DNA from 2 places in the Streptomyces sp. NPDC088707 genome. Region 2 is predicted to be linked to the other one. Evidence: riboswitches for the same ligand, from Rfam matches in the RefSeq annotation. Region 2 holds a riboswitch; the other holds the start of a gene.
What was found. A riboswitch is a leader RNA that binds a small molecule or an ion and turns the genes downstream of it on or off. The one in region 2 is predicted to bind glycine.
Positions count from the first base shown of each region.

Region 1: another riboswitch for glycine. It lies ahead of gcvP (aminomethyl-transferring glycine dehydrogenase); the one in region 2 lies ahead of gcvT (glycine cleavage system aminomethyltransferase GcvT).

Region 1 covers NZ_JBIVLV010000002.1:9,611-15,143, forward strand. Annotated here, with positions in the region: gene ACIP84_RS07445 (DNA polymerase IV) at 1-1,283, shown strand, start outside; gene ACIP84_RS07450 (PRC-barrel domain-containing protein) at 1,712-2,077, opposite strand; glycine riboswitch at 2,191-2,290, shown strand; gene gcvP (aminomethyl-transferring glycine dehydrogenase) at 2,468-5,353, shown strand; gene ACIP84_RS07460 (DUF5999 family protein) at 5,446-5,533, opposite strand, start outside.
Region 2 covers NZ_JBIVLV010000008.1:67,216-72,748, reverse strand. Annotated here, with positions in the region: gene ACIP84_RS23935 (L-serine ammonia-lyase) at 1-1,027, opposite strand, end outside; gene glyA (serine hydroxymethyltransferase) at 1,194-2,462, opposite strand; gene gcvH (glycine cleavage system protein GcvH) at 2,487-2,864, opposite strand; gene gcvT (glycine cleavage system aminomethyltransferase GcvT) at 2,942-4,066, opposite strand; glycine riboswitch at 4,253-4,351, opposite strand; gene ACIP84_RS23915 (AAA family ATPase) at 4,503-5,165, shown strand; gene ACIP84_RS23910 (enhanced serine sensitivity protein SseB) at 5,403-5,533, shown strand, end outside.

The DNA.
Region 1 (5,533 bases), on a different contig from region 2:
TCGGAGTCCACTCGGCCATGCCCATGGGCCAGGCGCGGCGGCTCGCGCCGAACGCGGCCTATCTCGTGCCCCGCTTCTCGTTCTACCGCTCGATCAGCGAGCAGGTCATGGAGCTGCTCGGACGGCTCTCCCCGCTCGTGGAGCCGCTCAGCCTCGACGAGGCCTTCGTGGATCTCGAGGCGGGGGGCGTGGCCGACGACAGCGCGAGCGCGCGTGCGGCCGGTGAGCGGCTGCGGGTCGACATCCTGGCGACGACGGGGCTCACGGGGTCCGTGGGGCTCGCCGGATCCAAGATGATCGCGAAGATCGCCTCCGAGGAGGCGAAGCCCGACGGCCTCGTGCTGATCGAACCGGGGACGGAGCGGGAGCTTCTCGCGCCGCGTTCGGTCCGGATCCTGCCCGGCGTCGGGCCGGCGACCGGGGAGCACCTCCGGCGGGCCGGGATGACCACCGTGTCCGACCTCGCGGAAGCGGGCGAGGACGAGCTCGTACGGCTCCTGGGACGGGCGCACGGGGCCTCGCTGTACCTGATGGCCCAGGGGTACGACGATCGGCCCGTGGTGGCCGAGCGGGACGCCAAATCGGTCTCGGTCGAGGACACGTTCGACGTCGACCTGCACGACCGGGTCCGGATCAGGTCCGAGGTCGAGCGACTCGCGGAGCGGTGTGTGGCGAGGCTGCGGGCCTCCGGGCACTCCGGGCGGACGATCGTCCTGAAGGTGCGGCGCTTCGACTTCTCGACGCTCACGCGCTCCGAGACGCTCCGGGGACCGACGGACGATCCCGGGGTGGTACGGGAGGCGGCGGGGCGGCTGCTCGAGGCGGTGGACACGACCGGGGGCGTGCGGTTGCTGGGGGTCGGCGTGAGCGGGCTCGCGGACTATACGCAGGAGGATCTGTTCGCTCAGGCGGAGGCGGCGGAGGCGGCGGAGGCGGCGGCGGAGGGGGCTGCGGCGTCGGTTGCCGCGTCGGCTTCGGCTTCGGGTTCCCCTTCGGTCGACGGGGCGGGGGGTGATGTGGCTGCGGCCGTGACCGGAGTGTCGGCTGTGTCGGCTGTGGCCCCTGTTGAGCCTGAGGCTGAGCCCGTGGAGCGGCGCTGGGCGCCCGGGCATGACGTGCGGCATGCCGTGTACGGCGCGGGGTGGGTGCAGGGGAGTGGGGTCGGGCGCGTGACGGTGCGGTTCGAGGAGCCGGGGTCGGAGCCGGGGCGGGTGCGGACCTTTGCGGTGGACGACCCGGAGCTGGAGCCGGGGGAGGCGTTGCCGCTGGTGGGGCGGGGGTGAGGGGCGGGTCCCGTGGTGCCGGTGGCCGGTGGCGGTGACCGCGGGTGGGCTGGGGCGGGCTTGGGGGCGGGCTTGGGGCGTGTGCGGCCTGCGGCCGGGCGTGGGTTCCCGCCCGTACCACCCGTGCGAGCGGTGGCGGAGGTGCGGGTGCTCCCACCGACCGCGCGTGCTGCTGGGCGGGCGGAGGTGCCGGTTTCCCGTGGGGTGGGAGCGCCGTCGTCGGCTGCGGCTGAGTCGAGGGCGGCCACGATGCGACGGGCGGCCCCGGCCGGCCGCAGGCGGGCGGCCGGGGCCGCCCGCCTGCGGCCGGACCGATGGACTTCCCCGACCCCTGTCCGGTGGTGGACCCGTCGGGTCGGCCGAAGGGCTCTCGCCTCGGCGGGCCGCCCTCCTGACACGCCGCGGCCGGCGGCCCCCTGCCCGGTGGGCTACTGGCCTGCCAGGTGGCCGAAGTCTGTGTCCGGGGTGTCCGTGGGGGGCGGAGGGAGCGCCAGGCTGTAGTGGCGGTAGAGCTGGAGCTCCTGTTCCGGGGAGAGGTGGCGGCCCACGCCGAAGTCGGGGGCGTCCTTGATCAGGGCGCGCTCGTACGGGATGTGGAGTCCGTTGTCGATGAGTTCGCTCGGCTCCAGGGGGACGAAGGCGTCCCGGCTGAACAGACCCGTGCGGACCGCTGCCCACTCCGGGATGCCGGTCGCGTCGTCCAGGTACACCTCGTCCACGGTTCCGATCTTGTGTCCGTTCCGGTCGTACGCCTTGCGGCCGATCAGGCTGCGCGGATCGATATCGGTCTGCACGGTCCCTCCAACTGGTCGCAACTGCTCTACACCCCTACGAAAGTGCACAACTGGGATGTCGGCCACTTGAGCGATGGAAGCCGCAACCGCGCTGGTAGGCTGGCTGTGGCTGTCGACCCCGTGCGGGAGAGTCCCCCGGAGAAACCTTCCGGTGGGCGCCGAAGGAGCAAATCCTCCCCGGAATCTCTCAGGCCCCTGTACCGCGCGGACGAGGTCACTCTGGAAAGCAGAGCGGTGTCCGACGGCATGCGCTCTCACCGACGGTGAAAGCCGGCGTGCCCTGAGGCGTGCCGGTGAAACTCTCAGGTTGAGATGACAGAGGGGGAGGCCGTCCGGGTACCCGCGCCGTGGTGCCCCTCGCAGGTCGTGACGACCAGGAGGCCTCCGTACATGACCGCCAACCGCATTCCGCTCTCCGAACTCGAACAGGGCATCCCGTTCGAGCAGCGGCACATCGGGCCCGACGCCGAGGCGCGCGCCAAGATGCTCGCCCAGGTCGGTTACGGCTCCCTCGACGAGCTCACGGCCGCCGCGGTGCCGGACGTCATCAAGAACACCGAGGCGCTGGGCCTGCCGGCCGCGCGCACGGAGGCCGAGGTGCTCGCCGAGCTGCGCACGCTCGCCGACCGCAACCAGGTCCTCGCGCCCATGATCGGTCTCGGCTACTACGGGACCTTCACGCCGCCGGTGATCCTCCGGAACGTGATGGAGAACCCCGCCTGGTACACGGCGTACACCCCGTACCAGCCGGAGATCTCTCAGGGGCGCCTCGAGGCCCTGCTGAACTTCCAGACCGTCGTCGCCGACCTGACCGGGCTGCCCACCTCCGGTGCCTCGCTGCTCGACGAGGGCACCGCCGCCGCCGAGGCCATGGCGCTCTCCCGGCGCGTCGGCAAGGTCAAGAACGGTGTCTTCCTCATCGACGCCGACGCCCTGCCGCAGACGATCGCCGTCATCGAGACCCGCGCCGAGCCCACCGGCGTCGAGGTCGTCGTCGCCGACCTGAGCGCGGGGATCCCCGCCGAGGTCGCCGAGCGCGGTGTCTTCGGTGTGCTCATCCAGTACCCCGGCGCCTCCGGTGCCGTGCGGGACATCAAGCCGCTGATCGACGCCGCGCACGAGCTCGGTGCGATCGTCACCGTCGCCGCCGACCTGCTCGCGCTCACCCTGCTCACCTCGCCCGGTGAGCTCGGGGCCGACATCGCCGTCGGCACGACGCAGCGCTTCGGCGTCCCGATGGGCTTCGGCGGTCCCCACGCCGGTTACATGGCCGTCCAGGACAAGCACGCCCGTTCGCTGCCCGGCCGTCTCGTGGGTGTCTCCGTCGACGCCGACGGGAACCGCGCGTACCGCCTGGCCCTGCAGACCCGCGAGCAGCACATCCGCCGCGAGAAGGCCACCAGCAACATCTGTACCGCTCAGGTGCTGCTCGCCGTCATGGCCGGCATGTACGCCGTCTACCACGGTCCCGAGGGCCTCCAGGGCATCGCGCGCCGCACCCACCGGTACGCCGCGATCCTGGCCGCCGGCCTCACCGCCGGGGGCGTGGAACTCACCCAGGGCGCCTTCTTCGACACCCTCACCGCCCGGGTTCCCGGCAAGGCCGACGAGGTCGTCGCCGCCGCCCGTGAGGCCGGTGTGAACCTCTACCGCCTCGACGCGGACCACGTGTCCATGTCGTGCGACGAGACCACCGGGCGCGCCCAGCTGGCCGCCGTGTGGGGTGCCTTCGGCGTGACCGCCGACGTCGAGGCCCTGGACGCCACCACCGAGGACACGCTGCCCGCCGGGCTGCTGCGCTCCGACGCGTACATGACCCACCCGGTCTTCCACGCGCACCGCTCCGAGACCTCGATGCTGCGCTACCTGCGCAAGCTCGCCGACCGCGACTACGCGCTCGACCGCGGCATGATCCCGCTCGGCTCCTGCACGATGAAGCTGAACGCGACGACCGAGATGGAGTCGGTGACCTGGCCCGAGTTCGGTCAGATGCACCCCTTCGCCCCGGTCGAGCAGGCGCAGGGCTACCTCACGCTCATCACCGAGCTCGAGGAGCGTCTCGCCGAGGTCACCGGCTACGACAAGGTGTCGATCCAGCCGAACGCCGGTTCTCAGGGCGAGCTGGCCGGCCTTCTCGCCGTCCGCGCCTACCACCGCGCCAACGGTGACGAGCAGCGCACCGTCTGCCTCATCCCGTCCTCCGCGCACGGCACCAACGCCGCCTCCGCGGTGATGGCCGGCATGAAGGTCGTCGTCGTCAAGACCGCCGACGACGGCGAGGTCGACGTCGCGGACCTGCGCGCCAAGATCGAGCAGTACCGCGACGAGCTGTCCGTGCTGATGATCACCTACCCGTCGACGCACGGCGTCTTCGAGGAGCACGTCGCCGACATCTGCGCCGAGGTCCACGAGGCCGGCGGCCAGGTGTACGTCGACGGCGCCAACCTGAACGCGCTCGTCGGTCTCGCCAAGCCGGGGCACTTCGGTGGCGACGTCTCGCACCTGAACCTGCACAAGACCTTCTGCATCCCGCACGGCGGCGGCGGCCCGGGTGTCGGCCCGGTCGGTGTGCGCGCGCACCTCGCCCCGTACCTGCCGAACCACCCGCTCCAGCCCGCCGCGGGCCCGGAGACCGGCGTCGGCCCGATCTCGGCCGCCCCGTGGGGCTCTGCGGGCATCCTGCCGATCTCGTGGTCGTACGTGCGCCTCATGGGCGGCGAGGGCCTCAAGCGCGCCACGCAGGTCGCCGTCCTCGCGGCGAACTACATCGCCAAGCGCCTCGAGCCGCACTTCCCGGTGCTCTACACCGGCCCGGCCGGTCTGGTCGCCCACGAGTGCATCGTGGACCTCCGCCCGCTGTCCAAGGCGACGGGCGTCACGGTCGACGACATCGCCAAGCGCCTGATCGACTACGGCTTCCACGCGCCGACGATGTCGTTCCCGGTGGCCGGCACGCTGATGATCGAGCCGACCGAGTCCGAGGACCTGACCGAGCTCGACCGCTTCTGCGACACCATGATCGCGATCCGCGCCGAGATCGAGAAGGTCTCCTCGGGCCAGTGGCCCGCCGACGACAACCCGCTGCGCAACGCCCCGCACACCGCGGCCGCGCTGGGCGGCGAGTGGAACCACGCGTACACGCGGGACGAGGCCGTCTTCCCGGCCGGTGTCTCGGCCGCCGACAAGTACTGGCCGCCGGTGCGCCGCATCGACGGTGCCTTCGGCGACCGGAACCTGGTCTGCTCCTGCCCGCCGCTGGACGAGTACGACAACTGAGCATGACGTCGGCCGCGCACGACGGCCGAGCGTGCATACGAGGGCCGGTTCGGAGAACGTCTCCGGGCCGGCCCTCGGCGTTGCGCGTGCCGTCAGGCGGCGGTCGTCACCTGGCCCGCCGACCACGGCCGGTGCGGGGCGATGATCTGCCCGTCCGGCAGCAGTTCGCCGGTGTCCTCG
Region 2 (5,533 bases):
CGGCGCCGGAGATCGAGGCGTTCTCCTTGAAGAGCATGCCGACCGCGCCCGCCGCCAGCATGAAGCGGACGATGCCGTCGTCGTCGGCGCCGGGCACGAAGTTCGTGTAGTAGTGCAGGACGGCGGGGATGATGCCCGCGGCGCCGTTCGTCGGGGCGGTGACCACCCGGCCGCCCGCCGCGTTCTCCTCGTTCACGGCCATCGCGTAGAGGGTGATCCACTCCATGGCGTGCATCTTCGGGTCGCCCTCGGAGCGCAGCTTGCGGGCCAGGTTCGCGGCCCGCCGGCGGACCTTCAGGCCGCCGGGCAGGATGCCCTCGCGGGACATGCCGCGCGAGACGCAGGCCTGCATGACCCGCCAGATCTCCAGGAGGCCGGCGCGGATCTCGTCCTCGGTGCGCCAGGCCTTCTCGTTCTCCAGCATCAGCGCGGAGATCGACAGGCCGGTCTCCTTCGCGAGGCGGAGCAGCTCGTCGCCGGTGCGGAAGGGGTACTTCAGGACGGTGTCGTCGGGGACGATCGGGTTCTCGCCCTGGCCCCCCTCCTGAGAAAGGACGGTCTCGTCGACGACGAAGCCGCCGCCGACCGAGTAGTACGTCTTCTCCAGGACCAGGCCGCCCTCCGCGTCGTACGCGAAGATCGTCATCCCGTTGGCGTGGTACGGCAGCGCCTTGCGCCGGTGCAGGATCAGGTCGGCGTCGAAGTCGAAGGGGATCTCGTGCGCGCCGAGCAGGTTGATCCGGCCGCTCGACTTGATCCGCTCGACCTCGGCGTCCGCGGTCTCGACGTTCACCGTGCGCGGCGAGCTGCCCTCCAGGCCCAGCAGGACCGCCTTCGGGGTGCCGTGGCCGTGGCCGGTCGCGCCGAGCGAGCCGTACAGCTCCGCCCGGACGCGCGCGGTGTGGGCGAGCAGGCCCTCGTTCTTCAGGCGGCGGGCGAACATCCGGGCCGCGCGCATCGGTCCCACCGTGTGGGAGCTCGACGGGCCGATGCCGATCGAGAACAGGTCGAAGACCGAGATGGCCACGGAGGACTCCTTGTGGGGGCTAGACGCCGTTGTCTGCCGGGGTGGAGCAGAAAAGCGCGGAGAAGAAGGACGTGCGGTACGGCGCGAGGACATGGGGTGGGGCACCGCGCTCACCGTCCAGTGTGCGCGGTGCCCCGAAGGTCCGTACGAACAAAAGCGTACGAAATTACTTCAGGCCGGGGTACAGCGGGTGCTTGTCGGCGAGCGCCGTCACCCGGGCCTTCAGCGACGCGGCCTTGTCGGCGTCGAAGCCGGGCTTCAGGGTCTCCGCGATGATGTCGCCGACCTCGGCGAAGTCCTCGGCCTGGAAACCGCGGGTCGCGAGCGCCGGCGTACCGATGCGCAGACCCGAGGTGACCATCGGCGGGCGGGGGTCGTTCGGAACGGCGTTCCGGTTGACCGTGATGCCGACCTCGTGGAGACGGTCCTCGGCCTGCTGGCCGTCCAGCTCGCTGTCGCGCAGGTCGACGAGGAGCAGATGGACGTCCGTACCGCCGGACAGGACGGAGACACCGTGGGCGGTGACGTCGTCCTGGACCAGGCGCTCGGCGATGACGCGGGCGCCGTCCAGGGTGCGCTGCTGGCGCTCCTTGAACTCCTCCGAGGCCGCGACCTTGAAGGAGACGGCCTTGGCCGCGATCACGTGCTCCAGCGGGCCGCCCTGGAAGCCGGGGAAGACCGAGGAGTTCAGCTTCTTCGCGAACTCCTTCTTCGCCAGGATGATGCCGCCGCGGGGGCCGCCGAGCGTCTTGTGCGTGGTGGAGGTCACCACGTCCGCGTACTCGACCGGGTTCGGGTGCAGACCGGCCGCGACCAGACCCGCGAAGTGGGCCATGTCGACCCACAGGTAGGCCTCGACCTCGTCCGCGATCCGGCGGAACTCGGCGAAGTCCAGCTGGCGCGGGTAGGCGGACCAGCCCGCGATGATCACCTTGGGGCGGTGCTCCTTGGCGAGGCGCTCGACCTCGGCCATGTCGACCAGACCGGCCTCGTCCACGTGGTACGCGACCACGTTGAACTGCTTGCCCGAGAAGTTCAGGCGCATGCCGTGGGTCAGGTGACCGCCGTGCGCCAGGTCCAGACCCAGGATCGTGTCGCCGGGCTGGGCGATCGCGAAGAGGGCGGCCTGGTTCGCGGAGGCACCGGAGTGCGGCTGGACGTTGGCGTACTCGGCGCCGAACAGGTCCTTGATCCGGTCGATCGCGATCTGCTCGGCGACGTCGACGTGCTCGCAGCCACCGTAGTAGCGGCGGCCCGGGTAGCCCTCGGCGTACTTGTTGGTGAGGACGGAGCCCTGCGCCTCCATGACGGCGACCGGAGCGAAGTTCTCCGAGGCGATCATCTCGAGCGTGGACTGCTGACGGCGGAGCTCGGCGTCGACGGCGGCGGCGACGTCCGGGTCCAGCTCGTGGAGGGGAGTGTTCAGAAGCGACATGAATCGATCCCTAGGGGTCTCGGTTTAGCCGGCGGTGAAGGCGGCGTACTCGTCGGCGGTGAGCAGGTCCTCCGGCTCGCCCGTGAGCCGTACCTTGAACAGCCAGCCACCCTCGAACGGAGCGGTGTTCACGAGGGACGGGTCGTCCACGACGTCCTGGTTGGCCTCGACGATCTCACCCGTCACCGGGGCGTACAGGTCGCTGACCGACTTGGTGGACTCCAGCTCGCCGCAGGACTCGCCCGCGGTCACCGTGTCGCCGACCGCCGGGAGCTGGGCGTAGACGACGTCACCGAGCGCGTTGGCCGCGAACTCCGTGATGCCGACCGTCGCGACGCCGTCCTCAACGGCCGACAGCCACTCGTGCTCCTTGGTGTAGCGCAGCTGCTGGGGGTTGCTCATGACCTGATTCTCCTGGATCGAGGGAGTGCTGATGAACGTGGGTCTTGCGGGGTGAGACGCGAAGTGAGACGGATACGTCACTTCTGGCGCTTGTAGAACGGCAGCGCGACGACCTCGTAGGGCTCGTGGGTACCGCGGATGTCCACACCTACACCCTGGGTGCCGGGCTCGGCGTGCGCCGCGTCCACGTACGCCATCGCGATCGGCTTTCCGAGGGTCGGCGACGGGGCTCCGGAGGTGACCTCGCCGATCACCACGCCGTCCTTGACGACGGAGAAGCCGGCGCGCGGGACCCGGCGGCCCTCGGCGACCAGACCGACGAGCTTGCGCGGCGGGGCGGACTCGGCGCGCTCGGCGGCCTTCTCCAGGGCCTCACGGCCGACGAAACGGCCGTCGTTGGTCGTCTTCTCGAACTTCACGACCCGGCCGAGGCCCGCGTCGAAGGGGGTCAGCGCGGTGGTCAGCTCGTGGCCGTACAGCGGCATGCCCGCCTCCAGGCGGAGCGTGTCCCGGCAGGACAGGCCGCAGGGGATCAGACCGACCGGCGCGCCGGCCTCGGTCAGCGCCTTCCAGACGCCCTCGGCGTGCTCGGGCTTCAGGAACAGCTCGAAGCCGTCCTCGCCGGTGTAGCCGGTACGGGCGATCAGCGCGGGCACACCGGCGACCGTGCCGGGCAGGCCGGCGTAGTACTTCAGACCGTCCAGGTCGGCGTCGGTGAGCGACTTCAGGATGCCGGGGGACTCCGGGCCCTGGACCGCGATCAGGGCGTACGCGTCGCGGTCGTCCCGCACCTCGGCGTCGAAGCCCGCCGCTCGCTCGGTCAGCGCGTCCAGGACGGTCTGCGCGTTCGAGGCGTTGGCGACGACCATGTACTCCGTCTCGCCGAGGCGGTAGACGATCAGGTCGTCGAGGATGCCGCCGTCCTCCTGGCAGATCATCGTGTAGCGGGCGCGGCCGACGCCCACCGTGGAGATGTTGCCGACCAGGGCGTGGTCGAGGAGCTCCACGGCCTGCGGCCCCGTGACGGTGATCTCCCCCATGTGGGAGAGGTCGAAGAGACCCGCCTTGGTGCGGACGGCGAGGTGCTCGTCCCGCTCGCTGGCGTAGCGGAGCGGCATGTCCCAGCCCGCGAAGTCGGTCATGGTCGCGCCCAGCGAACGATGCAGCGCATCGAGGGCGGTCAGACGGGGGGCAGTGCTCATGGGGTGGCTCCCGGGTCCCAAGGGCGGTTCGGTGACGAAACACATGACGGGCGAGGACGTCCTCCCCATCTGTCATGGAACCTGAGAGGTTCACCGAGAGCATCTCGTCGCCGGGAGACCGGCACCGAGAGTTCGGCTTGCACCTTGGGTGGGGACACGGCAGGGTGTCCCGCTTTTCAGATCTGCCTCATCCACGCGGTACGGGGCCTGAGAGATTCAAGGGAGGGTCTTGCTCCTTCGGCGTCCGGACACGTACGGCGTCCGGAACTCTCCCGCGCGGATTCGAGCGGCCGGTATGCGATTGTGTGGCGACTGTGCGCGCCTGGCGCGCACATCATTGCACGCGAGGTCGGCGCGGCACATCGCTTGTGTCCCATTACCGCTTCTTTACACTTTGTGGGCAAGGGTCTTCCCAGGCCCGGCAGGGGGAGAAGCGATGAGGTTCCAGCACACCGGCGCGTACGCGCCGAGTACCGGCATACCGTCCCAGCGAGCCCGTGCCAGGACCCGCGGCCGCGGGCGGCTCCTGCGCGACCTGCGCGAGCGCGGCGGCCGAGGCCCCCGCGCCCTCACCTTCGCCGCCGGCGACCTGGTGGTGGTCTCCGGGCTGCCCGGCAGCGGCAAGTCCACCCTCATGCGGCGCGCCGCCGAGGGCGCCGGCATCGACTCCCAGGACACCCGGGAGCGCTGGGAGGCCCGGATGCCCCGCCTGCTGCCGTACGCCGTCTACCGCCCGCTGGTCCGGATCGCGCACTACGCGGGGCTGCGCCGCGCCCTGCGGTCCGGCGCCGGAGTGATCGTCCACGACTGCGGCACCCAGTCCTGGGTGCGGGGCTGGCTCGCCCGGGAGGCCCGCCGCCGCGGTCGCTCCCTCCATCTGGTCCTGCTCGACGTCGACCCGGACACCGCCCGTGCGGGCCAGCAGGCCCGCGGCCGGGGCGTCTCGTCGTACGCCTTCGCCCGGCACCGGCGGGCCGTCGGCCGGCTCGTCGCGGCGGCGGAGTCCGGCCGGCTGCCGCACGGCTGCGCCTCCGCCACCCTGCTCGACCGGGACGCGGCGGACACCCTGCGGAAGATCGGCTTCCGCGGGGCGGCCTGAGACGGGCTCCCGCCCCGTCCGCAGGTAGGGGACGAGGTGGGGCGCCGCGATGTGCGCCGGGGCGCCCGACACGCGGCCGCGTCCCCCGCCGGGGGGCCCGGCGCCGGCCGCTGTGACGTACGCCGCTGTCCAGGTGTGCCCGTACCCCTCCTTTTGGCCACGGCGGCGCCGGGGCGGCGTTAGGGTGCTGCCGGGGCGGCCGGTACGGCAGGCCGTGCGAGAAGGGGAAACGGGACCGTGGACGTGACGTGGCCGGGCAACGAGCTCGAAGAGGTCCTTGCCGCCTCCCTCGGCAACCCCGCGGCGGGCGCCCGCCTGGTCGAGGTCCTCGGCCGCAGCCCGGTCTGGGTGCCCCTGCCCAACGGCGG